3 regions of the Fructobacillus sp. ESL1129 genome follow, and region 1 is predicted to be linked to each of the others. Evidence: riboswitches for the same ligand, from Rfam matches in the RefSeq annotation. Region 1 holds a riboswitch; each other region holds the start of a gene.
What was found. A riboswitch is a leader RNA that binds a small molecule or an ion and turns the genes downstream of it on or off. The one in region 1 is predicted to bind thiamine pyrophosphate.

Region 1 (10,102 bases):
CGTCATCGCGAAAATCTTCAGCAACCAATGGCGAACCACCTAAGTATGAAATCACGTCAGCAACCAATTGCTCCGTGACGTGGTTACCATTCATAATAACCATTGCTGGTTGTCGGTGCATCTGTTCTAAAAGAGACATGCGCTATTCCTCCTAATCTTTGCTAAGTCGTTGGACAGTTTTTGCTATGTTTGTACTTTTTGTAATGGCAGAAATGACCGCTAAGCCATCCGCTCCGTGTTGATAAACGGCCTGAGCCCGTTCTTCATTAATGCCTCCAATGGCAACCACCGGAACCGTTGCTGCTTCTTTAATTTCCCGTAACCCTTCAAGGTCAATGGTTGGCTTCGCATCCTTCTTAGTTGTCGTTTTGAAAACCGGTCCAACGCCAATATAGGCCAAGTCCGGCATCGCCGCTTGGCTGGCTTCTAATTCCGCCATTGTAGAAATGGAAAGTCCGATTAGCAATTCTGGCGCTTTTTTCACAATGGACTGGACGCTCGCGTCATCCTGACCAACGTGGACACCATCCGCATCAGCGGCAATCGCTAAATCGACATTATCGTCGATGAAGAGCAATGTTTTGGTTTCTTGACAGATTTCTTTCAAGACTCTAGCCACGGCAAGTTCTTCTAAAAAACTTGGTCGAACCGCTCCTTTTTCCCGGTACTGGACAACCGTCACACCGGCTAAACAGGCTTCCTTAACTAGGGAAAAAAGTTTGGCACGGTCCCCACCAACGTTTTCCAACCCAACCACGAGTTGACAGGAAAAGTCCAGCTCGTTCGTATTGTTAAAGCGTTGATTGGGATTTGGCCAAAGTGCTTGGTTAAGTGGTCCATGTCCATGCCCAATGAAAAGTGGCTGGGCAACAATATTGTTCATGTAGTCATTACCAATCAGGATGGCCCGCTTAAGGCTAATTCCCCGTGCCAACATAGCCGTGATGGCTGCCGATAGGGTATCACCGGTTCCATGCTTTCGGACAGTGTGGACTTTCTTTCCCTTCAAAACGAAGGAATCATCGCCCAACAAAGCATAGTTCAACACTTCATCACCTTCGAGGTGGCCCCCCTTCACCAAGACATTGGGAACCCCAAGTTCTTGAATCCGGTGGGCTGCCTCTGCCATGTCAGCTTCTGTTTGAATTGTCAAACCGGCCAATAATTCGGCTTCGGGGATGTTCGGCGTCACAAGTAACGCTTTTGGTAGCAGTTCTCTTTTCATGGCTGCCACCCCTTCTTTGTCCAATAACGGTGCACCACCCTTGGCCACCATTACCGGATCAATGACTAGTTGCTTAATGTGAAAACGTTCCACGTTCCTGGCGACCTCGGACACACGGACACCGTCAAAAAGAGCACCGGTTTTAGCTGCTTTGATATCAAAGTCAGACATCACCGACTCAAACTGGGCGGCAATGGCCACTGGATCCGTTGGATAAGCCCCTTGGACCCCCAATGTGTTTTGTGCCGTCAAACCAACCACCACGTTGGTCGAAAAAACGGAAAAGTGTTGCATCGTCTTAATATCAGCCTGCATGCCAGCACCGCCACCAGAGTCCGAGCCGGCGATGGTCAAAGCAGTTGGGTATTGTTGTGCTTCCCTCATCCCTCTTTCTCCAATGACTGTGCGAAGAAATCGTTTTCAAACTGAACGGCTTGGTAAAAGGCGGTTAATCCCCGCGATTGCATTTCCTCATCGACTTTGTCAGCTTCTTCTTCCAAGACCTTCATGAAGTCAACCGTTAATTGACCATCCGTCCCTTTGTAAAAGTCAAACCAAGGGTAAAACGGATTGTCCTTCTTAATCTGCCCACTCTCAATCATCTTTTCTGTTAAGTAACCGTATACATAGGGACAGGCAGCCAGTGAACACAGGAAGATAAAGTCGCCTTCCTTTTGGCTATCCTGAATATGCTTCAGGTAACCGGTCGTTGCCGGGAGCCATTCCTTGGTGATGGTCGCCTTAGCAGCCGGATCCTTTTCATCCGCCAACTTTTGCAACATCAAGTGTGGTTCGGTTTCTTGGTCACCCTCAAACTGGCGCAAAGACTCTGAATCAATACCAAAGTTATCCAAGCCCTTTGAAAAGAGCGGCAAGTAGACATCCAAGTAAATGTTGTCTTGATAGATATAGGTATAGAGTGCCCGGGCATCGATACGTCCTGCTTCACAATCCTTGATAAAAGGATTGGCCAAAAAAGCCGGCATGGCGTCCTGCATAATCTTCTTAAACTGTTCAATAAAAGTCATCTCATTCTCCTATATTCTTGTGTAATTAAATAAGCGAACTTACGTATTTCTTGCTATTAATTAATGTTTTCATATGCTAATACGGTAGCAGTCGAAGTAGCCCAATGGTCAATATGAGCACCAAGGCTAACCAGGCAAACCCGACTTTTTTGTATGGATAAGTCTGATACACAGACCGCTCCGCACCTTCTTGAAATCCGTGGGCTGTCATGGCCATTGCCAACGATTCAGACCACTGAATGGCTTGAATGAGCGCCTTGAAATACAGGGTCGGCTGGTACCAGTGTAGGCTAACACCACGCATTTGGCTGGCCGCTTGAATATTTTGGAAGGCTTGCTTGAATCGTGGCATAAAGTTCAATGCCGCAATCAATCCGTAGATAAAGGTATTCGATAAGTGGAGGTTTTGCTGAAGCGATTGAAGTAAAACCGCCTCTTTTGTCTTATTGACCAACCAAGCGCCTACAAAAATGAGCAGGAAGACACGGGACCCCATGACCAACCCAACGTGCAATCGATGACTCAAATCACCCTGTGCGTATAGGTAAAAGGACCAGAATGATCCAATGGCCGGAATAAACCCAACCGCCCAACAATACAAATAGCGTTTCAATGGCAAGCCCTGGTACAAAATCAAGCCGTTAAAGAACAGCAAGAGAATCACATTGAAAGAAAGCGAGTTGGTTAGCACAATTTCAAGTGACAGTAGTAAGGCTAAGAATAACCGCTGACTGGCATTCATCATATGGCCACCCCCTCTTTATCCACGAACTCCGCATTTTCAAGCGCTAAGTGCCGGTTCACAATCGGAGCTAGCGGAGCGATTTGGTGTGAAACAATAACCAACGTCACGTCTAGGTCTCGCCTCACTTCTTTAAGGAGAGCCAAAACGACCCCAACGGATTGTTCGTCTAAGCCAGCAAAGGGTTCGTCCAATAGTAAGACGGGACTAGCCATCACGAGCATTAAAAGCAATTGGAGCTTTTTTTGTTGCCCACCGGAAAGTGTGTAAACCGATCGATTACCTAGTCCCGCTAAGCCGAGTGCATGAAGGCTTCTTTCGATTCTTTCCGTCGACCAGTAGTTCTTTTGGTAGGTGTTTTTTTGCACCTGTTGAAGCTCTTCAGATACTGTAATGTCTAAAAACTGGTCAAGTGCACTTTGAAAAGCTAAGGTCACTTGCCGATAATAGTCTTTTTTCTTCCAACGGTGAAAGTCCTGGCCGAGGTAAGTTAATTGCCCCTCTGCCTTTTGGAGTCGGGCTAAGGCCTTCAGGAAAGAAGACTTACCAGAACCATTGGGTCCAGTAATTAACGTGCATTCGCCGGACTTCATTTCTAACTGTGCCTGTTCAATGAGCAAGCGCTGATCATTTTCCAATACCAGTTGTTTTAGCTGGAAAATTGGTCGACCCAGTGTTTCCTTTTGGACGGCAACAACTTGACTGGCCACTTTCTTTGGCCAATCTGCCTGAGCAACTTCGGTAAAATGCTGTTTTTGATATTGATAGAAAGCCGTCATTTTATCCAAATAACCATGATCGTCATGATCAGAAACAAAGATGGCATAGCCTTCGTTAGTCAAAGATTTCAGTAGCTGTTGAAGCTCCACCCTTGCCTGTGGATCAATGGCGGCAAAAGGCTCGTCCAACAGGAGGTATTTTGCTCCTGTTAAAAGGACCTCCGCTAACGCGACTTTTTGAAGCTCACCACCTGATAACTCACTTAACAATCGTTTGCGAAAACCAGTCAGGCCTACTTTAGTCAGTACCCGATCAATCTTGTTGGACATCGTATCAGGAGCCAGCTGCAGGTTTTCCATGGTGAAGATAAACTCTTCTTCAACCGTTGTCATCGCAAATTGCTCGCGTGGGTTTTGAAACAATAGTCCGACCAAACCGGCCCGCTTATTGGCAGGAATGTCGGTCAACGCCTGTCCATCGATGGTGACTTGACCAGTAATTTTACCCCCATACTGGGGGTACAGTCCGGCCATCGTTTTTAACAACGTAGACTTACCGCAGCCAGATGGACCCATCAATAAAATAAAGTCCCCACTAGCCATTTCAATCGAAAAGTCTGAAAAAAGCGTTTCTTTACGGTAAGTAAAACAAACATCCGAAACTTTTAGGGTCATCACTCTCCCCTTAATCGTTATCCGTACGCAGAAACTTTGAACGATCCAACAACTTCTCAATCCAGTTCACCAAAACACCTGCAAAGAAGAAGATGGAGAGGTAGCGAACAGCAAAGAGCAAAAGCAGCATTCCGAAGTGGTAGTTACCGAAACCTGACTGAAGATACTGCCAGCCAAAGGTCACAACCGTTCCCGTCAGCGTTGACAACCAGAGACCAAGCTTCCAGTTCTTATAGGCCGTTAGGGTGAAACCAAGTTCAGAACCCGCTCCCTGGATCAACCCAGCAAGCAAAGTCGCAACACCCCAGTAACCACCGAGGAACATTTCTCCGGCCGCCCCAATCATTTCAGCTAACAAAGCCGTTCCCGGCTTTTTCAAAACATAGGCCGCCAAGGGACCAGCCATCATCCAAACCCCGATGGTTAGTTCACCAGCAAAGGCCTGTAAGCCGACGGTCGTTAATGCGCCGGAGATAATTTGATACATCGGATCCATCAAAAAGTAAATGACCGAGAAAATAATCCCAATCAAAGCCAATAAGATGGCATCCCGTAATTTCCACTGTGTATTTTTCATGCTTTCCTCCTTTTTTATCAGGGGGACCATTGACAACGCAATGCAATAAAAAAATCACTCGTCTGGACGGAATCCAGCACGAGTGATCTCAAAAAAGCTTGTGCGAACTCCCTACGCTGGTATTAACCAACAGGTTCAATGGGTCTTATCTCAACCAAAAAGGTACCCCAGTTCTTGTATGCAATTAAATACAGACTTAATATACCAAGAAGCCACCACGTTAACAAGTTTTCCAACGAAATATTTTTTCATAACGGCTTGAAAAGTCAAAGGGAAAGCATTATATTATAAGCATACTTATTCTTTTAAAGGTGCTACTAAAATGACATTCAACGATGAATTACAATCATTTCAAAACTCCAATTCTCAGGTCTTCTTCGCCCTCTATACGGACTGGTTTCGTCAAATTAAAAGACAACTCCGTCGCATCGGACTCACCCATCCACAGGTCCAGGTATTAGCCGCCCTGCAGGACCTCAATAATCACGAAGAAGAAGTGACGCAGGTTATGGTTGCCAAGGCTGCCAACATTGATCCCATGACGGCCTCTGCCATCATTACTAAATTAGCTCGGGCAGATTATCTTGATCGTTTTCCTGGTAAAAAGAAGTTGCGAACAAAAGCCCTCTCGATTAATCAAAACGGTCAAAAACGACTAGCAGAAGCTCTCCAAATTCTCCATGACTTTGAAAAAGACTATTGGAAAGACCAAAACCCCAATCGTCGGGCATTAATGCAGGATGTTAAAAATCGATTGTAGTAAAAAAGCTGAGCCTTTCGCTCAGCCTTTTTATTTTTATTGATTAACCGACGCTTCGAGTGCTCGTACCCTACGTTCTTGGAAAACCAAGAAAATCAAAAGTACAATTGCAAAGATAGCCGCTCCATAGATGACGTTCGACGCCATGGACCAACCGTGTTGACGAACCAAAGACCCAATCAATGCCGTCGCAATTGTTTCACCAAAAATGTACTGGAAGAAGCCCATGAATCCGGCTGACAACCCCACAGCATAGTTAGGCACCGCTTCATTAATCATCAAACCAACAAGGGTTATTGGTGTATAAATCAACGTTCCCATTAAGAAGAGAACAACCACCAAAACGGCTTGGTTAGCAGTCGTAAAGTACAAAACTAAGCTGCCTAGCAATCCCAGCGCTGAAATCAAACAGATTAAGGCACGCCGTCCGTTGAAAAAGTCAGATAGTGCACCAAGTGCAATCACACCGGGAACCGCGGAAACTTCAAAAATTCCAACAAACCACTTTGCCCATGTAACGGAAAAGCCCTTCGTTGGTAAGTAAGAAGGAATCCACGACATGACCCCATACCGCACGATGTAAAAGGACATGGAAGCCAACGTCACCAGCCAAACGACTTTATTCAACAAAATACTATGAACAAAAGTCTGCATAAATGGCACAGAAGCTGTATCTTTTGTTGCTTTTTCACCGTTTGCGTCCACTTCAACATAGCCAGAATAAGTCCCAATATCTGGCAAGCCCACGCTTTCAGGCTTATCCGTGTTAATCAAAAGCATCAACGTCGCTAAAACAGCTGAAATCACAGATGCGACAATAAAGACGGCCGTTAACGACCCAGCAAATAAGAAAGTCGCCATTTCAATTGATAGGACACAGAAAAAGGCACCGGCGTTATGGGCAGAAGACCAAATGGAATAAGCCGTCCCACGACTTTTCTTGGAAAACCAAATAGAAATTTGGCGTTGACAGGCTGGAGCCCCCATTGCTTGCGTAATGGCAATCAACGTCATCAATACCAAAATGACCGGGAATGATTGCGTAAAGCCAATCAATAAGTTAAAGAAGGCAGATAGGTATAACCCAGCGGCCAAGAACCAACGTGCATTTAGCCGGTCAACCAGCGCTCCCATGAAGATTTTTGAGATACCGTACCCAACACCAAAGGTCGATAAGATTAGCCCTACCTGACCAATGTCAAAACCATAATTCTTCATAATGGACACTTGTTCGGTTGTAAATACCAAACGAATGATGTAGTACCCAATATATGAAAACGACGTTGCCAGTAAGACACCTAATTGACGGCGCTTATATTCAGTTTTAACCTGATCTGGCGAAAGTGAGCGATTCGCTCCTTTACTCTTGAAAGAAAACATCCTTATCCTCATCTCTAAATAAATGGATTAGCAACCACTAGAAACCTTTCATTTCGAATTGCCACCTTTTATTCTAGACAAAAAGAAGGAAACTGTCAACTAAACCCTCTAACTAAAACGCCTATATATAAACAATGTAAGCATTTACAATTAGAAATTACCCTCATCACAATGTCGGTTATTTTTCCTCGCAAGTTGTTGATTGGTCGTTTTTTCAATTAACCGTAAATGCCGTTCCTCAACAACCAAACGAAGCAAAAGAATCAGCGCAATCAATCCGGCTAAATAAATAACGTTAGCTCCCATCTGCCATCCAAATGACTTTACCAGAAGGCCAATCAATGCCGTTGCGATTGTTTCACCAAAGATATATTGGAAAAAGCCCATAAACCCAGTTGATAATCCCAGGGCATAGTTCGGAACGGCTTCATTAACCATCAAGCCCACTAACGACAAAGGTGTGTAGATAAGTGTGCCTAATAAGAAAAGAACGGCAATTAAAAGGACACGATTACTGGTTGTAAAATACATGACTAAACAGCCTAACATGGCGAGTACGGATACCAAACAAATCATTGCTCGCCGGCCATCAAGGTAGTCAGATAACGCGCCCAGCGCAATCACACCGGGTACTGCAGAAACTTCAAAAATGCCAACAAACCATTTTGCCCAGGTAACTGAAAAGCCCTTTGTTGGTAGATAGGATGGAATCCAAGATAAAATGCCGTAACGAACAATGTAAATCGACATCGACGTTAGCGTCACCAACCAGACAACACGGTTTAAAAGGATACTGTGGAGGAAAACCTGACGAATGGACAACTCTGTTTTCTTTTCAGTACAGGCCCTTCCCTTTGCATCGACCTCAACATAACCTGAATAAGTCCCGATGTCTGGTAATCCCACACTTTCCGGAGTGTCCGTATTAATCAAGAGCATCAACGTCGCAATTAAAGCAGAAAAAGCCGAAGCGACGACAAACACCATTGTTAACGACCCAGAGAAAAGAAAAGTTGCCAATTGAATCGAGGCAACGCAGAAGAAGGCACCGGCGTTATGAGCCGAAGCCCAAATTGAAAAAGTCGTACCGCGCTTCTTTTTGGAAAACCAAAGGGAGATCTGTCGTTGACAAGCGGGTGCCCCCATTGATTGCGTCACCGCAATCAGTAGCATTAATAGCAAAATGATCTTGAAATCCTTGGTAAAGCCAATTAACAAGTTAAAAAAAGCTGAAAGGTAAAGCCCAATCGCTAAGAACCACCGAGCGTTTAATCGATCGACTAAAGCGCCCATGAAAATTTTAGCAATGCCATAACCAACGCCAAATGTCGACAGAATCAGCCCTACTTGACCAATATCAAAACCGTATACCTTCATGATTCGAACCTGTTCGGTTGTGAAAACCAAACGAATCACGTAATAACCAATGTATGAAAAAGATGTTGCTAAAAGCACACCAATTTGACGGCGGTGATATTCCGCCTCCTGGTTAGGTACTTTTTTAACCCCATTCGTTGCAAACATATTGCGAACCTGCTTTCTATAAATCAAGAGGATGTAATCCGATTGTTAGTGAATTTAACCTCTTAGCACATTAAATGAAAACGCTTACACGTTTCCTAACTGCGTTTATTTTATAGAATTCAGCCGAATTTGTCAAATATTTTAAAATTAACTTTAAATATTATACATTTTAAAATAAAATGTTTCTTTTCTCACTCGACAACGTGTTTTACTTAACAACTAAACAAAAAAGCACTTGAATTCTCAAGTGCTTTTTACTCTTTTTCGATTCAAGTTCACGTAGTGACAGGACAGCATCAATTGATTCATTTAATCAGCGATCTGCGGCTAAAATAGCCGCCTGAACTGCATGACGGAAGCCATGCTCGTCCAACGCCAAAACACCCTGAATCGTCGTGCCTCCAGGTGAAGTAATTTGTCCCTTTAAATCAGCGGCGGATAATGGCGATTGCTGAGCCAAGCTGGCTGTTCCACGAACAACTGAGGCAATCACCTCGGCCGCTGTTTTTCGGTCTAACCCTTTCGCAACCGCAGCATCTTCCATCGCATCCATCATGACATCAATAAAGGCCGGCGCACAACCGCCGATAACACCCGAAATCCCTAACTGGTCCTCACGTACCCGTAAGACATCACCAAGACTTTTAAGGACCATTGACACCGTGGCAAGCTGCCCTTCTAAGACGTCATCTGCCACTGACAGCGCAATGGTACCAGCATTGACGGCAACCGGAATATTTGGAATAAACGGAAAAATTGCGCTCTTATTCATCACAGCCGCCAAATCTGCATGAGAAACACCAGCAGCTGCCGACAAAATGATCGTATCATGACGAAGGCCGGCTGCTTTTAGCTGCTCAAGAACGGCTACCGTCACTTTAGCAGGGACCGTTAGAATCAATAAATCGAGGTTATCAGCTAAAAAGTCACGGGGCTCCTCAAAGCCAGTAATCGACAGTTCTTTAGCCTTTTTCAAATTGGAAGACAGGGCGCAAACCGTAAGGTTGGGTAAGCTTTCCTGTCTTACCAAACCTTTGGCAATGGCCGTTCCCATGTGCCCTAACCCCACAATACCAATTTTCATTTCCTGACCTCCGTTTCCATTTCTTTCACCATTTTAGCATAAGATTTCCAAGATACTTCAACTAAAAAAGTCCTAGGTTTTTCCCAGGACTTTTGTAACTTATATTTTTTTAACAAAGGCAACGATGGTCATCATGAGTAACCAAACAATTGCCAAAATAGTGGTAAACATCGTACCGCTCGAAAGCAGCATTAAGATAAAAATCAGAGCTAAAAAGAGAATGGTCAAATAGTTCGACCATGGAGCAAATGGTAATTTGAAGCCCTTGACTTTTTCAATGGCGCCTTTCTTTTGCTTCTTCTTGTAGACCAAGTGTGTCACCATCAAAGCCATGTAAATAACCAAGAACGTAGCGGAAGCAGTTGATGAAATCAAGTTAAAGGCATCC
Region 2 (10,102 bases), 140 kb from region 1:
TCGGCCATTCCTTTGAGCGGGAATTGGGTTTCCTTGTCGTTCATGGGTTCTTACACCTTAATGGTTATGACCATATGTTGGGTGAAAAAGAAGAGAAAGAAATGTTTGATTTGCAAAGGAATATTTTAGATGACTATGGACTCCGACGCTAAGCGGGGGAATAACCTCCAACGTGACGAACTTGCGACTTTCCAAGACGAACTGGACTCAGCAAACAAGGTTCAACAGAAGAGCCAACAAGTGGAGGTTTCTTCGGAGCATGGGCGTGAAACTGGTCGTAATCGTAACTTTTTTAAATCGCTTTTTAATGCACTAAAGGGGATTTTCCTCGTTCTTGTACGGGAGCGCAACATGCGCTTTCACGTCGGCTTTGCCCTCGTTGTCTTGGCTGGTGGCCTCTACCTTGGGTTAAACCGTTCTGAATGGTTGTGGGTGGTCATAGGCGTTTTTCTGGCCATTTACGGCGAATTTGTTAACACGGTTGTGGAAGCAGTGATTGACCTCATGGTTGATAAACGCTACCATCCCCTCGCTGGTTTGGTGAAAGATGTCTCCGCAGGAATGGTCGTGGTTTCGGTTGCTGCCGAAATGGTGATTCTCTTCATCATTTTCCAGCCCCATCTCTGGCATTTCTTCGGTATCCAAACTGATTTTTCACGTTTCATTCATCGTTTGAAAGGATAATTCATGACAAAAGAAGGATTTAAATCCGGTTTCGTGGCCATCATTGGTCGGCCAAACGTTGGTAAATCAACGCTTCTAAATCGCATTGTTGGTGAAAAGATTGCCATCATGTCGAACAAGGCGCAAACCACTCGTAATAAAATTCAGGGAATCTACACGACAGATGACGCCCAAGTTGTCTTTATTGATACACCCGGTGTTCATAAGCCACAAAATTCATTGGGTGATTACATGGTGAAGTCTGCCTTTTCTGCCCTTCATGAAGCCGATGCCATTTGGTTTGTGGTCGATGCTTCAAAGAAGCGTGGGGCGGGTGATAACTTTATTATTAATCGCTTGAAAGAAGTGAAGAATACGCCAATCTTTCTTTTGGTGAACAAGGTTGACTTGTTAAAGAAGGAAGACCTTTTTGAAGTCATTAAGACTTACCAAGAAGATGCTCCTGAATGGACGGAAATTTTCCCTATTTCAGCAACTGAGGGTGACAACGTTCCTGAATTGCTAGAAACGGTCATCAAGGACCTGGACGAAGGTCCACAGTACTTTGATTCTGATCAGTTGACGGATCACCCAGAGCGGTTCGTTATTTCGGAATTGATTCGTGAAAAAGTCTTGCAATTAACGCAACAAGAAGTGCCTCATTCGGTGGCCGTGGTCATTGACAAAATTGCGACGGAAGCCGATGGGATTGTCCACATTCAAGCCTCCATTATCGTGGAGCGACCAACGCAAAAGAACATCGTGATTGGTAAGCAGGGGAAGATGATTAAACAAATCGGAACCCGTGCTCGTAAGGATATCGAGCGTTTGCTCGGTTCACGTGTCTTTTTGGAAACCTGGGTGAAGGTTGAAGAACGCTGGCGTGACCGTCCACAGGCCTTGCAGTCACTTGGTTATCGCAAGGACGACTTTTAAATTAAATAAGACATTGCGGCTGGTCGCACACTGGCCGCTTTTTCGTACATTATCATTTTTGAAGGGGGGGACAGCCATGGCACTGATTGAAGGACTTATTCTAAACACTATGCCATATCGAGAAAATGATCTGCTAGTCAAAATTTTCTCAAAGGAGCAGGGAATCATCACGGCCATGGCACGTGGTGCCAAAAAACAAAAATCGCAGTTGGCGGCAGTGAGTCAGCCCTTCACCTGGTTGGTGGTAGATGGGGCTTACCCTAAAAATCAACAGGGCTTGGCCTTCATTAATTCTGTTCAGGAAAGTCGTATTTATAAAAACGTGGTAGTGGACCTCACCACTGCGGCCTACGCGGCTCTGATTGCAAAGGATTTGACCGTGGCGTTCGAAGAAAACGTGCCGCAGCCAGAATGGTATGCTAAGACGTTGGCCGCCTTTGACCAACTAAATGCAAAAAAGGATCCCCAGGTGATTGCCAACGTTGTGGAGTTGCAACTATTGCCGGTTTTTGGCATTTCACCAAATTGGCAGCGGGATCCATTGTCTGGAGCACAGACCGGCGATTTTGATTATTCAGAAAAATACAATGGGATTATTGAGAAGGCCCATTTTGACATGGATGACCACCGCCTTCATTTAGACCAAAAAACAGTTTATTACTTGCGACTTTTTTCAACAATTGATCTTGCAAAGATGGGAAAAGTCAATTTGTCACCGGTTACCAAGCGTGGCATTCAACGAGTTGTGGACTATTTATATGACCGACAGCTTGGCTTTCAACCAAAAGAAAAGCGTTTTATTCAGAAAATGGCTGCTTTTGAAGGGCAATTAACGCTTAAACCACGTCCAAAGGAGAACGAATCATGAAAAAAATTCTAGTTTTGCATACTGGTGGGACCATTGCCATGCACGCTGATGAAGACGGCGATGTTGAAGTTGGGGTTGAGAACCCATTGAATCAAGCACAATTTGATTTGCCCGCTGTCGACCTTGATATTGAAAACATCTTTAATTTACCCTCAGAGCACATTACGCCCCAGCACATGTTGCAGCTCTATAACCGTCTAAAGGATGCTGACAAGGACTATGACGGCGTTGTGATTACACATGGAACGGACACGCTCGAGGAAACGTCTTTTTTCCTGGATAAAACACTCGACTTGTCCATTCCCATTGTGATGACCGGTGCCATGCGTTCCTCGAATGAACTTGGCTCAGACGGTCTTTATAATTTTCAATCAGCGCTTCGGGTTGCGATTGATAGCGAAGCGGCCAACCGTGGGGTCATGGTCGTGTTGAATGATGAAATCCATGCGGCCCGCTTCGTCACCAAGACGCATGCCACGAACGTGGCGACTTTTGCATCACCCATTTCGGGACCAATGGGGATGATTACGAAGCGTCAAATTATCTTCTTCTACGATCTGCCAAAGACGATGACCTATCCGATTGCTGATGTTAGCAAGAAAATTCCGGTCATGAAGGCATACGCGGGAATGGATGGTCAAATTCTCTCGCTTTTTGCTGAAAGTGAACATATCGATGGCATCATTATTGAAGCCTTGGGTGCTGGTAATTTAGGGGAGGACGCGGCCCGTGGGGTGCAGAAGTTATTAGACGCTGATATTCCAGTTGTTATTGTTTCTCGTTCTTATAACGGCATTGCCGAACCCGTCTATGACTACCTAGGTGGTGGAATTCAATTAGAAAAGGCAGGTGCTATTTTTGCACGAGCGGTCAACGGTCAAAAGGCTCGATTGAAATTGTTGATTGGATTAGAGAACGGTTTGTCTGCGTCGGCATTAACCAACTTTTTGCATGAATTTTAACCATCTGATTGCCTTTCAACAGTGAATTAGCAGCGAATTTATTTTTCAAAAAGACCCTGGTAAATGGATAAATATCGTATACTAAACATATGTTTTTAAAGGATTGAACAATCGTGTTCAGTCATTTTGTCCGGACCACATACACGTAGGAGAAAAGTAAATGACATTTATGGAACAAGATCCCTTGATTTTTTCGGGAATTGAACAGGAAGCAGCACGCCAGAATCGAACGATTGAATTGATTGCTTCTGAAAACTTTGCCTCACCAGCTGTACGAGCAGCACAAGGCTCTGTGCTAACCAACAAGTATGCGGAGGGTTATCCCTACAAGCGCTACTACGGTGGAACGGAATACGTCGATGTGATTGAACAGGCAGCCATTGACCGCTTGAAGGCGCTTTTCGGTGCTGAATACGCAAACGTACAACCACATTCTGGTTCACAAGCCAATGCGGCAGCTTACATGGCCTTTTTGAATCCGGGTGATACGATTCTTGGAATGGATTTGGACGCAGGCGGTCATTTAACACATGGCGCAAAGGTTTCTTTTTCTGGTAAAGTCTATCATTCAGAAACGTACGGTTTGGATCCCGAAACCGAGTTATTAGATTATGAAGCCATTTTGGCCAAGGCCAAGGCGGTTCAGCCTAAACTGATTGTGGCTGGCGCTTCGGCTTACTCACGGGCCATTGACTTTAAAAAGTTCCGAGATATTGCAGATGAAGTCGGTGCCTACCTAATGGTTGATATGGCGCACATTGCTGGTTTGGTTGCTGCAGGCTTGCACCAAAACCCGGTGGGCATTGCGGACGTGGTGACTTCCACGACACACAAGACCCTTCGTGGACCACGAGGTGGGGTCATCTTGTCGCAGGAAAAGTATGCCAAGAAGTTAAATTCCGCCATTTTCCCTGGTTCTCAGGGTGGACCTTTGGAGCACGTGATTGCAGCCAAAGCCGTTGCTTTTGGGGAGGCCATGCAGCCGGCTTTTAAGACCTATGCAGAACAGGTCATTAAAAATGCTCAGGCAATGGTTGAAGTCTTTCACGAAGCCCCAACTATCCGAGTGGTTGCTGGTGGTACGGATAACCACCTCTTCAACCTGGATTTGACAGCAACGGGTTTGACGGGGAAGGAAGCGCAAGAGCTACTTGATTCGGTCGCCATTACAACGAATAAGGAAGCCTTGCCAAACGAACAGCGGTCACCATTCGTGACGTCTGGTATTCGAATCGGAACTGCGGCCATTACGACACGTGGCTTTGACGAGGCAGCTGCTCGAAAGGTCGCCCGTTTAATTGTCGGCGCTCTGGAAAACCCTGAAGACCAAAAGGTATTGAAGGGAATTAAGCAAGATGCTGAAAAACTTGCCATGATGCACGGTATGCCATAAGTGAACTGATTAAAATGTTTGAATCAAAAGGATTAGCCAGGCGACATCAGCAAAACCGTTTAAAAAAACTGGTAGCTGATCATCCTGACAAAAAGGCGGCAGAAGAAAAGCAACTGCACCAAAAACTCTTCGCCAGTTCGTTCTGGCAGCAGGCCCACCACGTCGCTTTGACGCACGCCATGGCTTTTGAAGTCGCAACAGAACCAATTATTCAGAGGGCTTGGCAAGAGGGAAAGTTTGTCTACCTTGCCAAAGTCGAAGCAAACCGAGTCTTGTCATTTCGCTTAGTGACAAGGGAAACGCCATTGGTTCAATCAGGAAAGCTTGGCTTATGGGAACCGGCTAGCGAAGTGACCATTGCTAAAGATAATCTGGATTTAGTCATTGTGCCGGCACTGGCCTTTGACATTGTTAGCCACCATCGGTTAGGCTTCGGTGGCGGTTATTATGATTGCTTCCTATCTGATTACGAGGGGGCTTCTGTTGGATTAGTTCTTGAGGAACAAAGCGGCTTGACTTGGCCGATTAACCAGCATGATCAGGCAGTCCAGTATTTAATTAAGTAGACAAAAAGAGCAGAAACATATCAATGTTTCTGCTCTTTTTGACTGAATTCGTTATTTAGTCATTTCTAGACGACTAGCCTCTAATACTTCTTTGAAGTGCCAGTCTTGTTGGTAATAGGCCTGTTCCCAGAATTGCCACTCTAATTCGCAAGTCTTCAAAAAGAATTGGCTAGCTTCGGCTAATTCTTCCTTAGTTGCCGTTTCAGCCATTTCATCGATAAACTTGAACGTCGGACCAGCATAGTTTTCTTCATTCAGGTAAAAGTCCAAGACAGGCTTGAATGGATTGTCGGTCATGTCGGCATCTGAATCCAAAATGTGTCTCGTAAACTCAAGATAGGTCCATGGTGTTGGGGCAAAGGCAGCCAACAAGTAGAACATGTTTCCTGAAAGAACGGCTTGATCTAAATGGGCTTCATACAAATAGGCTTTGGGAGAAGGGATGGCGTTTTTCATGTCTTCCATCTTGACGCCCGCTTGCTCACAGAACGTATCGTACGCATCACACTCGGCGTCCAAAATGACTTCAATAATTCCCCAGAAAAAGCGAACTTGTTCGTCAGTTTTGCTCATTCGAATGGCCGAAGCCCAAACTTCGCGCAACTTCTTTAAGAAGAGATAGTCCTGTTGGACGTAGCTAATCAACGCTTCCTTTGGAAGGTCGCCCTTAGCCAATCCTTCGACGAAAGGATGCTTGTTGATGGCATCCATAATCGGCTTGGCCTGTGCCTGTAGTTGTTCTGAAAATTTCATGTTTCCTCCGTCTGTCCAACGGGTAGCCGCAAAAAAGCACTTTCCACGCTTGGCAGAAAGTGCTGACACTGAATCCATTCAAAAAAGATCAAGTGACCACGTTCCTACGCTAGTATTAACTAGAATCAGGTTCAATGGGTATCATCTCAGCCGTATTGGCACCCCAGTGGACATTTTTTATTTTGTAGCTTTGCTACTCCATTAAGATAGCATATTCAAGATGGTTTTGTCGACTGTTTTTTAGAAGGGTTGAGACAGACTTTTTGCAATAACAAAAAAACCACCACGACGGTGGCTTTTTTCAGTGACATTAATCGATGATAAGTGTTGACTTGGATTGGGCCTCTTCTAATACTTTCGTATCAAGTAAGTGGTTGTGTTTGGCGGTTAATAAACCAGCGATGATGCTATCGTTTACGTTCACTAAGGTCCGACCCATGTCGACAATTGGATCAACAGCGATGACCAATGCCATGATGCTGAGAGGAAGATTCAGTGTTCCTAGGACAATCAGACTGGCGAAGGTAGCACCACCCCCTGAACCAGCAACACCAAAGGAGGCGACGGTTACGACAGCAACCAACGTGATCACAAATTGTGGGGAGAGAATGTTCGTTCCAGAAAGGGTGGCGGAAATGGCAGCCAGAATAGCTGGATAGATACCAGCGCAACCGTTTTGACCGATTGACAAGCCGAAACTGGCTGAAAAGTCGGCAATGCCGGGATTCACGCCGAGTTGATTCTTTTGAATATCGATATTTAATGGGAGGACGCCGGCCGAACTACGTGAGGTGAAGGCAAAAATTAGTGCTGGCCAGACTTTCTGATAGTAAATGATTGGGTTAATGTGGTTCAAGATGAGGAGCACGGTATGCACAACCAAAACAAGGACTAGGGCGAAGTAAACCGTAATGATGAAAATACCAAGGCTAGTAATCGTTTTCAGGCTACTAATTGCTACGGTTTTGGTCATTAACGCAAAGATACCGTATGGTGTTAACGAAATAATGATGCGCACCAATTTTGTTATAATTCCGTCAATCACTTCAACACCGTAGGCAAAGGAATTCGCTAACTTTTCGTTTTCCTTTCGTAACCGAAGGTAAGCAAGGCCAACCAAAAAGGAAAAAATAACGATGGCGATGGTACTGGTTACTCGGCTTGCTGACAGATCTGCAAAAATGTTTTTGGGAAGGAAAGAAACGATTTTTTGTGGCACCGTTTGCTCAGTTAAAGTCGATTGCTTTTGGCTAAGGACGGCGAGTGTGTCAGAGTTTGCCGCGTGGCTGATAAACGACGAGCCCTTCAAATGGAAGAGACTGACCGAAAGGGTGCCGATTAGGGCAGCAATGGCCGTAGTTCCTAACAAAACTAAGAGAACGTTTAATGTGATCTTCAAGAAATTTTTATTTGTGTCGAGTTTTGTAAAAGCAGCAATGATCGATATCAAAATCAACGGAGCAACCAGTACTTGCAGGAGGGCTAGGTAGCCGTTGCCAACGATGTTAATCCAATCGACAGCTTGCAAGACACTTTGATTTTTGGTTCCCCAAATGATTTGAGTCACGATGCCAAAGGCGATTCCTAGCACCAAACCCAGTAGTACGATTCGATTAAAACTGACGCCTTTCTTTTGTAAAGCGGCCAACCCAAATAAAATGAGAATGGCCGCACTGACGATGATGATTGTGGTTGTAATGGACATAGGTGCTCCTATTATTTTTTCAAGTGATAACTGTACGAGGAATGCTGAACCTAGCCATGAACACGTTCTTTTTCAACAAAAGTCCTTTGGTTTTGACTAACCTTTTGGTCGGGAAGTAGGTTTTTGATAGCATTCCAAATGTGTCGAGTATTTTCCATGTTGTTCATGGTATAGAGGTGAATTCCGTCAACGCCATTGGCAATCAAGTCAACAATTTGGTCAATTGCGTAGGCGAGCCCCGCATCGCGCATGGCGACGGGGTCGTCTGCGTAACGCTCGGTAATGGCCAGGAATTTTTGGGGTAGTTTAATGCCAGACATTTCGGTAATTCGTTTGATTTGCTTGGAGTTGGTGCAGGGCATTATGCCCACTTCAACTGGAACATGAATGTCAGCAAGGGCCAGTCGCTCCTTAAAATCCCAGTAATCTTGGTTATCAAAAACCATTTGGGTGATTAAGTGCTTGGCTCCTGCCTGCACCTTTTCCTTTAGATGCAGTGTGTCGGACACAATGTCACTTGATTCGGGGTGCTTTTGCGGGTAGGCAGCAGCAGAAATGTCAAAGTGTCCGTTCTTGTTAATGAAGTTGACGAGATCACTGGCATAGGTAAAGTCTCCGGGACAAATTTGCTGATTGCCGGCATCCCCACGCAGTGCCAGAATATTCTGCACACCTGCTGCCTCTAAGTCCGTTAGGTAGTCTTTGACTTCTTCTTTCGTTCGGTAAAGGCAGGGGACGTGAGCAATGGTCGCAATACCCAGTTTTTGCTGGATTGCTTGAGCAATGGCTAGCGTCCGTTGCTCGTTAAAACAGGCGGTCGCTGATTGCGTGATTGAAATGAAATCCGGGTGAATATCTCTAATTTCTAAAAGAGAAGTCATTAATTTTTCGCGTCCCACAGCTGTTTTTGGTGGGAAAATTTCGATTGAAAAGACCGTCTTGTTTTTAAAAAGTTCGGACACATCCATTGCTAATCCTTTCTGAGGGCCGCCCGTGTTTCCCGTGTTGCCGTGATTAAGTTTTCGAGACTTGTAAAGACGTCGGCCTCGGCACGGGTCTTCAAACCACAGTCTGGGTTGATCCAGACTTTAGAAACTGGTAACTTTGCGAGAATGTTTTGGATAATACCATGAATTTCTGCGGCACTTGGAATACGGGGCGAGTGAATATCATAGACACCTGGTCCAACTTCTGTCTCAAAATGATGCTTCTTAAGCTCATCAATAATAGACAAATCAGATCGCGATGCTTCAAAAGAAATGACGTCGGCATCGAGTGCATCGATGGCGGGAATGATATCGTTAAATTCGCTGTAGCACATGTGCGTGTGGATTTGCGTACTGTCCTGGACCTTGCTGTGGACTAACTTAAAGGCGGGGATGGCCCAGTCGAGGTATTGGCTGTACCAATCCGTTTTGCGCAAGGGTAGCTTCTCACGAAGGGCGGCTTCATCAATCTGAATGATGGCAATGCCGTTTTTTTCCAGGTCTAAGACTTCGTCTTGAATGGCCAACGCAATTTGAGTAACCGATTCTTTGGCAGAAATATCCTCGCGGGGGAAGGACCAGTTGAAGATGGTAACGGGTCCAGTCAACATTCCTTTCACAGGCTTATTCGTCAGGGATTGTGCGTAAACAGAGGTAGCGACTGTAATGGCTTTTTTCCGACTAACGTCTCCCCAAATAATTGGTGGCTTAACGGCACGGCTACCGTATGACTGGACCCAGGCCTTCTTCGTGAAGACAAAACCATCGAGGTTTTCGCCGAAATACTCGACCATGTCATTTCGCTCGTATTCACCATGAACTAAGACATCAAAGCCAGCCTCTTCTTGCCAATTAATGATGCGTTTGATTTTTTCATCAATGAAAGTCTGGTAATCGGCTTGGCTAATTTCGTCCTTACGGAAACGAGAACGGTTTGTCCGCACATCTTGTGTTTGCGGGAAAGAGCCAATCGTTGTGGTTGGTAACTCTGGCAAGCCAAAACGTTTCTTTTGAACCACTTCGCGTTTGGCACGTTCTGGTTGGCGAATAAAGTCTGCCTCCGTTAATTGTTGTAGACGAGTTGTAACGTTCTGGTTAGTGGGGTGCTTAATGTTTTGAAACAACTGGTCATTTTTGAATTGCGCTTCCGTTTCCCCGCGGAAGAAAATGCCTTCTAAATCGTGTAATTCAGTTATTTTTTGGTAGGCAAAGGAAAGGTGGCCTTTAATGTCTTTTGACAACTCACTTTCGTTTTCAACATTGTAGGGAA
Region 3 (10,102 bases), 350 kb from region 1:
GGTGTTTTAAAATTTATCTTTAAGCAATTTTTTTCTTCAGCCAGTTTGATAGCCAAGTCAATAGTGTAATAACGATTAAGTAAATGACAGCAACGATTGCCCACACACGGAATCCCTGTGAATTACGGGCAACAATCAACGTTCCAGTCTGCGTCAACTCGAGGATACCAATCGCTGACAAGATGGACGTATCTTTTAACGTAATAATGAACTGGTTGACAAACGATGGCACCGTAATTTTCAATCCCTGAGGGACAATGACTTTCCAAATGGCTTGTCGATGGGTCAAACCGAGCGAACGGGCCGCCTCCATCTGTCCGACATCAACGGATTCAAAACCACCGCGAACAAAGGCACCCGTGTAGGCTCCTTCATTCAAAATTAACGTTAACAATCCAGCGGTGAAGGCTGGAATCTTAACCCCAATCACACCGGGTAACCCGATGTAGATGAAGAAGGCCAACACCATCAATGGCAAGCCACGGAAAGCGTAAATAATGGTTGTCGAAAGGCCACGCCAAAACTTCGATTCGGAAATCCCCATAATGCCGAGCAACAACCCCCAAAGCGATGCAAGAATGATTCCCGCAATGGTTAATTTAGCAGTTTCTAGCAAGCCCTTAAAGAAGGAGTTCTTGTTTGATTTAAGAATTCCCCAAGTCGTGTTGTTGTCGGAAGCCGAACCAACGAAGGTGGACTGCTTCGAATTCAAGTACTTGTTGATAATCTTATCGTAAGTGCCATCCTTCTTCATCGCCGCCAGAGTCGTGTTGAACTGTTGCAACAATTGTGCATTCTCACCCTTTTTAACGAAGAAGCCAACACCACCAGCGTTACCGAGGCTCTTGGGATTACGAACCTCTAACTTCATACCGTTTTTAATGGCGTATTGGATAACGGGATAATCTTCAAAAGTCGCGGCGGTGTTTCCATTGACCACGTCATTGTACATGGTGTCGGTATCGTTAAAGTACTTAATTTTGAAACCGTACTTATCCTTTAAGGAGGCACCATAAGCCGCAGCGGCCGTTCCGGTCTTCAAAGCAACGGTCTTGCCCTTCAAGTCTGACAGGGACTTGATTTTAGAATTTGGCTTGGTAATCCAAGCAACCCCTGATTGGTAATAGGGTGTTGATACATCGTACACCTGCTTACGCGCATCGTTAATCATCATTCCGGCAATAATACCGTCTGCCTGACCATTCGCGACCATCTGCGCAGCAGCGTTAAAGGACATTGGTTTCAGCGTATAAGTGAAATTATTCCGCTTCGCCACTTCCTTCAGAATATCCATGTCAATTCCAACGTAATCATTATTCTTATCTTGAAAGTCGAAGGGTGCGTAAGTGGCATCCGTTGAAATAATGTAGTTGGGTTTTGAATCTGCACTAGCGCTTGTGCCAACCGCAACTGCGGCAAAAAGCATCGCAACCAGTGCAGTCAATAGCGGTTTTAACCGTTTCATGACCATGGTCTATTCTTCCTCTCGTTTATCAAGAAGAACTTAGGCTTGCATAACCTTCGATAGGAAGGTTTGCAAACGTTCGTTCTTCGGTGCAGTAAAGATTTGTTCTGGCGTTCCGGATTCCTGAATCTTTCCTGATTCAAAGAAGACAACACGGTCAGCCACTTGCTTGGCAAAGCCCATTTCGTGGGTAACGATAATCATCGTCATCCCCATCTTTGCTAAGTGCTTCATGACGTCCAAAACATCCCCAACCACTTCGGGATCCAAAGCGGAAGTTGGCTCATCAAAGAGCATGATGTCCGGATCCATTGCCAAGGCACGGGCGATGGCAATTCGTTGCTTTTGTCCACCAGAAAGGGAGGACACGGGCGCGCTCGCCTTGTCAGGCAAGCCGACCGTTTCAAGCAATTCCTTTGCCTTTTTCTCGGCTTCTGCCTTCGTCATCTTGCCAAGTTGCACGGGTGCCAACGTAATATTATCGATGACGGAGTAATTATTAAAGAGATTGAAATTCTGGAAAACCATTCCGATATTTTCGCGAACCTTATTGATATTGGTCTTTGGATCAGAAATATCAAAACCATCAACTTCAATCAAACCAGAATCTGGCTTTTCAAGCTGATTTAGCATCCGCAAAAACGTCGACTTACCAGAACCGGAAGGGCCGATCATTACGACCACTTCATTGTCCATGACGTCCAGGGAAATATCGCGTAAGACATGGTTATCACCATATGACTTGTTGACTTTGTCAACGTGTACTTTCACTTGTTTCTCTTCACTCATGCTTTCGTCCTTTTTTCAACCCAGTTACTAAACAAAGTCAGTAACGTTATTACAATTAAGTATATCATAGCAACGATTGCCCAAACACGGAAACCTTGAGAGTTTCGTGTCACAATCAATGTTCCGGTCTGTGTCAATTCCAGAATACCAATGGCTGACAACAAAGAAGTATCCTTTAACGTGATGATGAACTGGTTAATGAAGGACGGCACCATCAGGCGTAGTCCTTGTGGAATAATCACGCGTCGCATGGCTTGGCTGTGCGAAAGACCGAGCGAGCGAGCCGCCTCCATCTGACCATTATCAACAGAATTAAAGCCTCCCCGAACAAAGGCACCAATGTAGGCTCCCTCATTCAAAACCAAGGTCATGATACCAGCCGTCCAGGCCGAGATTTTTGTACCAGTAACTGCCGGAATTCCAATATAGAGGAAGAAGGCCAGTACCAGCATTGGCATACCACGGAAAATGTAAACAATCGTTGTTGAAAGGCTACGCAACAAAGTGTTTTTTGAAACACCGAGGATTCCTAAGAACAGTCCCCAAAGCGAAGCCAAAATGATACCAACAACCGTCAAATACAAGGTCTGCTTCAATCCTGACAAAAAGGCGGAGCGGTTGGTTTTCAAAATGCCCCAAACTGTGCTGTTGTCCTTAGCTGAACCAGTAAAAGTTGAAGCCTTAGCCGAGAGGTACTTATTGACAATCTTGTCGTAAGTTCCGTTCTTCTTAATGATGGCTAAGCCCTTGTTAAAGTCGGCCAACAGCTGGGCGTTATCCCCCTTCTTAACGGCGAAACCTAAATCACCAGCCGCAAACGGTTCCTTTGCATTCTGGACTTTCAAAGCCGTTCCGTTCTTGATGGTATACTGCAATACGGGAAGATCCGCAAAGGTCGCCACAGAATTTCCGTTGATAACGTCACGATAGACCGTATCTGAATCAGAGAAGTAGGTAATCTTAAAACCGTACTGATCCTTGATTGATTCGGCATATTCAGCACCGGCAGTTCCAGTCTTTAAAGCGACTGTCTTGCCTTTCAAATCACTCAATGATTTGATTTTAGAATTCTTAGCCGTTGCCCAAGCAATTCCTGTTTTATAGTAGGGATCTGAAAAGTCATAAACAGCTTTTCGCTCATTCGTGATGGTTGTACCGGCAATGACACCATCAGCCTGTGATGAAGCAACTGACTGCATCGCAGCATTAAAAGCCATTGGCTTGACCGTCACCGTAAAGCCAGCCGCTTTCGCAATAGCCTTCAGTAAATCCTGGTCAATCCCCACGTACTGATTATTCTTATCCTGAAAATCAAACGGCGCATAGGTTGCGTCAGACGTAATGGTGTAGTGTGGTTCGTCGGCATTTACTTTATGACCCGTCACACCCATCACAGCAAAGACGGCAGATAATGCCACAATAAACGCTAAAAGTTTCTTTTTCATTGTTAACCCCTCTTGCTCGAATAACTTCAGTTTAGCAGGGAGCCTTTCGATTGAATCGAATAGCGTTAGCTATCCTTACACAAAAATAGGCAATGGTCTAGTCCTCTTCCATCCTTCTATTCAATAAAGCGAGTTAATTATCATGCCATACATCACCCACACAATCGAACCCTGGATGCCAGCCGGCGCTTTGAAGGCCAAGGAAGACATCGCCAAAATAGCGGAATCCGTTGGTTGGCAGCGGCTCAGCATCGAACGCTATAACGATGCCCGCTTCTCAGCTGAAATCCGTCACCAAAAAATCCATACTTTTCTCGACAAAGTCGGTAAAAATGATATTGTTGTTCACCAATTTCCAACCTATATGTCGCAAGCTTTTGAACAAGACTTTCAACGAGCCATTCAACAAAGGGGGGCAAAGTACGTGCTACTCATCCACGACTTCGAACCTTTACGAGTCAACCGTGAACATGCCTGGGAATGGGAGTTGGCACAGTGTGCTGATCTGATTATCGCCCACAGTCAACCAATGGCCTCGACTTTGCAGCAACACGGAGTGACCACACCTACGGAAACCATTCAACTCTTCGACTACTTAGGGCCAACGCCAGCACTGAACCCAATTTTTAAAAAGGAAATTAACTACGCTGGTACTTGGCAAAAAGCCCCATGGCTCCAACATTATCAAGGCCCCAAGCTGAATCTTTTCGGCTCTCGCCCCAAACGGTGGAAGGACCTTGTCCTACCAAAAAGCATTAACTGGGTTGGTTCCTTTGATCCCGAAGAAATCACAACGGCTTTTTCATCTGGTTTCGGCCTTCTTTGGGACTCAAACTATGAGGATAAATTTTTTCAATCTTACACCAAAGTCAACGCGCCACACAAAGCCTCCCTTTATTTAAAAGCCGGATTACCCCTGATTGCTTGGTCACAATCCTACCTAGGCGACATCGTGAGGGCCAACCAACTTGGTATGACCATTGACGATCTTTCAGATCTAACTCAATTGGTTGGAGCAGTTCGTCCAGCTGATTACCTAACTTTCCAAGAAAATAGTCGTCTCTTCCAAAAGCGCATCAGTGAGGGCTACTTTACTAAGGCAGTGTTAGAAAAGGTGCTACATTATTTTAGATAGTCAACACTTCTTTTTCCTGCTAAAATAATCTTTGGGGAGTCCGTGTGACGGGCTGAGAGGGTAATCGATTACCGACCCATTGACCTGATACGGATCATGCCGTCGTAGGAATTTCCCACGTTGATATGGACGCCTTTTCAGGCGTCTTTTTTGTGGATAAAAAGACCAGAAAGGAGGGCTATTTCGGCATGATTCCTTCTATATTCAAAGCTTCTTACATCACTCATTTGGAACAGTAAAGGAATCACAACATGAAAAAACGTTCATCACTAAAAAAAATGATGGCAACCGCTATTCTTGCTGCTTTGGCCTATGTTTTGAACACAGCCGTCGTCTTTCCAGCAATGGCCCCCTTCCAACACTTCGTCAATGTTTTGGCCGTTTATCTGCTCGGTCCTTGGTACGGGATGGCTGCTGCCCTTATATGTGGCTCTTTACGCATGCTGTCTGGTCGAACCATCATGGCCATTACCGGTGGAATCATCGGCCCACTACTCGCTGGATATCTCTATCGAAAAACAAAAAATGTTTATTTACTTGCCATTGGTGAAATGGTTGGCTCAGGTATTTTGGGCGCGTTACTTTCTTACCCATTCATGGTGACATTCTATGGCATGAAGGCAGGCAATTGGGCACAACTAATTCCTTTCTTCCTGCCATCAGCAGCGGTTGGGAGCCTGCTCGGTTTGCTTACGATTCTATTAACAAAAAAGAATGGCCTTATCGACAGAATGAAAGCCAAAATTAATTCATAAAAAGGTCGGAACAAATTGTTCCGACCTTTTTCCTTTTAATGAAGCATTCCCTGGCTGGCAGCTACGATTCAAATTTTTCTTAACATGATTCCAAAAAATCTATGTTATTCTGATAAGTAGTTCCCCTGATGAAGGAGAGAGAAATGAAAAAGAAAATCTATGAGTACTACAACATTCTGAGCACCATAACGATATTCGGACTTCTTTTAAAATTGTGGCTATATTTCCATCCAGTCACACAGGCAGTTCAATACACAATTGATCTCATCACATTTTTTGCTGCCATCCTAGTGATTTACGGTTCTTCAAATAAAGAAAGTAAGGAAAGGGATTAACAATGTGGTTTCAATACAATAAAAAAGCCCTTCCATTTGCATATGTATGGCTACTACTCCTGGTTCTGATGTACTTCGTTCAAAGAGAGATGATTGACCTATTAATCTTTGTACCCGTCTACTGTTTTCTTTTTAGAAAAAAGGGTTTAAAGAGAATCTTCCGCTTCTTTCAACCTTCCTTTGTTCCAAAAGCAATTCTTTTAACTTGTGGCGCCATCATCGCACAGTTCGTTTTAGCTTTTACCTTAAGTTCTTTATTTGGTAACCATATTTTTACGCAACATAGTTTATCAGTTAATATGGACAATAGTCAGAATAAGATAGCATATTTACTTCTGATCATACCAATGTTTTTCCAAGTCATTCTCGAAGAACTGTTTTCAATTACGGTTTTTTCAACTTTTTATTATCGACTAAGTAACTATAAAAATGGCATTATTCTCAGTGGTATATTAACGGCTATGCTTTTCGCTTTTGCACACGGAAATACTTATCAATGGTCTTTTTTCACATTGCTAATAATGTTTTTCACCGACATCTTTTTTATCACTTCATGGTTCAAGGCAAAATCAATATGGGCTTCTATCAGTGTTCACTTTACCTTCGATGTGATCATTATGTTGTTAGCATTTTTATAGCAATTATCAACCAAAAAGTGTTGCACATGTACCAAACTTGTGCAACCTTTTTTATTTAAAATAAAATCAAATTTTCATTGCTAACACTTTCATTGCAAATTCCACCCATTCAGTCTAAAATAATACTTTCTGCTCAAAATGATAAAAAATGTATAATTAAAGAGTAAAAATCTAATCTTCACCTTTTCTAATGTTACAATTACTTTGACTGTGTATTCTAATTTACTAAAAAATTTGAACTGATTCCAAAAGGAGTGATTCATATGATGAATCATCAATCACCATTTAATTATCAAAATAAAGAACGAAAAGTGTTACATAAGGTTAAAAAGAACTGGGTTGTCTTGTCCCTAACTTCCTTAACACTGTTTGGTGCTTCCTTGGCCATGCCTGAGGCTGCTAGTCACGCTCTCCCCGGCAGCGCTTCTTTTGTGAGCGCCGATAGTCATACAACCTTTGGACAAGTTTCATACACCTATGATACTGCTACTGATACGCTAACCTTTACTAGCGGCGGTACGCTGCCAACGGTCAGCACCAGTCGCTTGAGTAAGCAATTCCCACATCTGAAGCATATTGTCTTCACCGAACGCGTTCAGGCACCGGCTGATTCAACGAATTTGTTTGCACAATTGGTGTATTTACAAGACATTACTGGTCTCGACAAGCTAGATACTAGTCAAGTGACAAGTATGAATGCCATGTTTAACAGTGATTATGCGTTGACTTCGCTCGACCTGTCGACTTGGAACACGGACAAAGTCACGGACATGTCCTGGATGTTTACGGGGGATAAGGCACTTAGTTCCCTAAACGTTAGCCACTTTAATACGGCAAACGTGACCAACATGATGGTCATGTTCAACGGCATTGGCGTCTCGAGCCTTGATGTCTCCAATTTTAACACCGGAAAAGTCACGAACATGTCGGATATGTTCAGTTGGATGCGTAATCTAAAGTCACTTGACCTTCGTTCATGGGATACCAGTAACGTGACGGTTATGGACTATATGTTCCGGGCATCGTCTTCTCTTTCTTCGCTGAACATTTCTTCCTTTAATACAACACATGTGACTAGCATGAAAATGATGTTTGATCAAATTGGCAACGGCCAACTGATTAACGTCAAGTTACCAGAAGCTCATTTTGATAACAATGCCGGTCTTGGCGACCGCTATTCAACCATTATGGCGGTCAACGGTGGTACGTTAGTTAATCCAAAGGGAAACATTCTTTCCACTGCAGATTACCAAAGTCTTTTCAACACCGGTAAGCAAACTGCTGATTGGTATGTTTGGGGAACATTAGCTACACAAACCGAGCAAAAAACGGTTACCCGAACAATCAATCAGGTTGATGCCCGAGGTCAACAAATTGAGGGCACCACACCGATTACGCAAACGCTTCACTTTCACCGCACGAAGACGACTTTACCGGGTACTGACTATGCCCAATACGGCAACTGGGTAGCTGATGGCGATTCCGGTTCAGCTTTTGAAGCTGTTACCATTGCCCAAACACTGGATGACAACCGATATCAAAACCCAACGCTCAACGGCCAATCAGTAACCACTGTCGAGCGTCTCCAACCATCCTTAGACAACAATAGCTCTCAAACGCTATCAGTGAACATCGTCTACGCGGATGGCAGTGAGAGTACCACTCAAAATAAGCAAGTCACCCGCACCATCAAGTACCAAAATCAAGCTGGTCAAAAAATTAAGGATGATCGTGTTGAAACCCTTCACTTTCATCGAACAGCCAGCACCGATTTAGTGACTGGCCAAGTCACGTACTCTAATTGGCAGGCTGATTCTGCAAACGATCAACAGTTTAAGACAGTGCAACTCCCTCAAACGATTGACAATAAGTACTGCATGCCAACGTTGAATGGAAAGGCAGTCCAAACGATTACCGGTTCGCTGCCAACGCTCGACGATCAGAATAACCAAAGTGAAATTCTCACGGTGGTCTATGCTGATCAAACAGAGGTTGCAACGGAACATCAATCAATTTCACGTACCATTCACTACCAGAACCACGATGGTCGAACAATCAAAAAAGATACTGTTCAAACCATCAACTACCACCGGACGGTTACCAAGAACTTGGTGTCGGGAGAGGTAATTTATTCTGAGTGGATGCTAGACGAATCGTCCTTAAACGAATTTAGTGCCATCTTCCTTCCTCAAACAATTGACGGTCGCTATCAAAACCCTCAGTTAAACGGAGAACCAATCAGCGAGATTGACCCTGAAATGCCAATCCCTGATGCGGGTGGTCAGTATAAAAACCAAGTTATCACTGTTGTCTATGACGGCATTGTTCGCACGTCAACTCAACAAAAAAGCGTCATGCGCACCATTCATTATCAAAATGAGGATGGTCAAACAATTGCTGAAGATACAACCCAGCGCGTCAACTACACGCGAACGGTTCGTTCAAACTTAGCAAACGGAGCAGTCGAATACGGTGCTTGGCAGCCGGTAAATGGTTCTGACAACCTATTCAACGCTGTCACGATTCCTTCTTCTATAAAAAATCTGTATGATCATCCGACTTTAAATGGACAGTCTGTTCAGGAAATCAAAGCTGAAGCACCCAAGCTCACGGATTCCGACGAGGATCAACAAGAAAGCTTGGTTGTAGTGTACGAGAAAAAGAATGAACCAACTCCCCCTGTAAAGCCGGATAAGCCAACTACCCCAACACCGCCTGTTTTGCCCGACCAACCGGTTGTGCCAGTCACACCCGAACCGCCGGTGCAGCCGGATAAACCAGTAGTTCCGAACACACCACAACCGGTTGAACCAAATAAGCCAGTAGTTCCGAATATCCCACAACCGGTTGAGCCAAATAAACCCGCTCCACAGGATGTGCCAACAAGTCCAGTTGAACCGCAACAGCCTGTTACACCTGATACACCGGTTGCTCCTGAAGTACCTGTTACTCCCGAAGTACCTGCTGTACCTGTAAATCCGGTTCAACCCGCGATACCAGTAGTCCCTGAACAACCCGTTCAACCTGAGCTACCAGCCGCTCCTGAACAACCCGTTCAACCGGAAACGCCGGTAACTCCCGAACAACCGGCACATCCTGAGAAGCCAGAAGTGCCTGAACAACCTGTCCAACCTGAAACACCGCTAGTGCCTGAGCAATCGACAATAGCTGGTATTTCTAGACAACCAGTTGAACCAGACACAGCCATCGCTTCGACCATCCCTGTACCTAGTGAACAACCGGGTACAGCTACTATTCCAGCTATCCCTGAAATGCAAGAAGCGCCCGAGCAATCCGCGGATTCAGCAAAGTCTGACATGACTAACGGTTCCTCACAGTCGGCACCAAAGAATAGTAATCACGATGTCCCAAGCGCGAACTCAGACTCAGCGGCTGCTGAAGATGAAACACCAAAATCAGCGAAGTATCTAACGACCAATAACAACCGAAAATCAATTGATACGATTATCAAAACATTACCTTTCATTGCAGTCATTCTTGCCTGCATTCTCTTCTTAATTTCAAAGAGACCGAATCGCT

Region 2: it holds a riboswitch for thiamine pyrophosphate, as region 1 does, so the genes downstream of both, ACSYSL_RS01920 (TenA family protein) here and ACSYSL_RS01255 (ECF transporter S component) in region 1, are expected to answer to the same signal.
Region 3: it holds a riboswitch for thiamine pyrophosphate, as region 1 does, so the genes downstream of both, thiW (energy coupling factor transporter S component ThiW) here and ACSYSL_RS01255 (ECF transporter S component) in region 1, are expected to answer to the same signal.

What each region holds. Positions count from the first base shown of each region.
Region 1 is NZ_CP196668.1:243,886-253,987, reverse strand. It holds gene thiM (hydroxyethylthiazole kinase) at 1-139, opposite strand, end outside; gene thiD (bifunctional hydroxymethylpyrimidine kinase/phosphomethylpyrimidine kinase) at 152-1,609, opposite strand; gene ACSYSL_RS01270 (TenA family protein) at 1,606-2,253, opposite strand; gene ACSYSL_RS01265 (energy-coupling factor transporter transmembrane component T family protein) at 2,330-2,998, opposite strand; gene ACSYSL_RS01260 (ATP-binding cassette domain-containing protein) at 2,995-4,389, opposite strand; gene ACSYSL_RS01255 (ECF transporter S component) at 4,400-4,966, opposite strand; TPP riboswitch at 5,058-5,146, opposite strand; gene ACSYSL_RS01250 (MarR family winged helix-turn-helix transcriptional regulator) at 5,289-5,726, shown strand; gene ACSYSL_RS01245 (MFS transporter) at 5,763-7,106, opposite strand; gene ACSYSL_RS01240 (MFS transporter) at 7,257-8,630, opposite strand; gene ACSYSL_RS01235 (pyrroline-5-carboxylate reductase family protein) at 8,944-9,714, opposite strand; gene ACSYSL_RS01230 (amino acid permease) at 9,814-10,102, opposite strand, start outside.
Region 2 is NZ_CP196668.1:385,062-395,163, reverse strand. It holds gene ybeY (rRNA maturation RNase YbeY) at 1-152, shown strand, start outside; gene ACSYSL_RS01950 (diacylglycerol kinase family protein) at 130-684, shown strand; gene era (GTPase Era) at 688-1,599, shown strand; gene recO (DNA repair protein RecO) at 1,676-2,467, shown strand; gene ACSYSL_RS01935 (asparaginase) at 2,464-3,429, shown strand; gene glyA (serine hydroxymethyltransferase) at 3,590-4,822, shown strand; gene ACSYSL_RS01925 (5-formyltetrahydrofolate cyclo-ligase) at 4,837-5,388, shown strand; gene ACSYSL_RS01920 (TenA family protein) at 5,440-6,141, opposite strand; TPP riboswitch at 6,225-6,317, opposite strand; gene ACSYSL_RS01915 (cation:dicarboxylate symporter family transporter) at 6,452-7,846, opposite strand; gene metF (methylenetetrahydrofolate reductase [NAD(P)H]) at 7,897-8,814, opposite strand; gene metE (5-methyltetrahydropteroyltriglutamate--homocysteine S-methyltransferase) at 8,817-10,102, opposite strand, start outside.
Region 3 is NZ_CP196668.1:1,280,830-1,290,931, reverse strand. It holds gene ACSYSL_RS06425 (ABC transporter substrate-binding protein/permease) at 20-1,465, opposite strand; gene ACSYSL_RS06420 (amino acid ABC transporter ATP-binding protein) at 1,505-2,254, opposite strand; gene ACSYSL_RS06415 (ABC transporter substrate-binding protein/permease) at 2,251-3,645, opposite strand; gene ACSYSL_RS06410 (sugar transferase) at 3,842-4,834, shown strand; TPP riboswitch at 4,857-4,960, shown strand; gene thiW (energy coupling factor transporter S component ThiW) at 5,086-5,589, shown strand; gene ACSYSL_RS06400 (hypothetical protein) at 5,733-5,924, shown strand; gene ACSYSL_RS06395 (CPBP family glutamic-type intramembrane protease) at 5,927-6,562, shown strand; gene ACSYSL_RS06390 (mucin-binding protein) at 6,826-10,102, shown strand, end outside.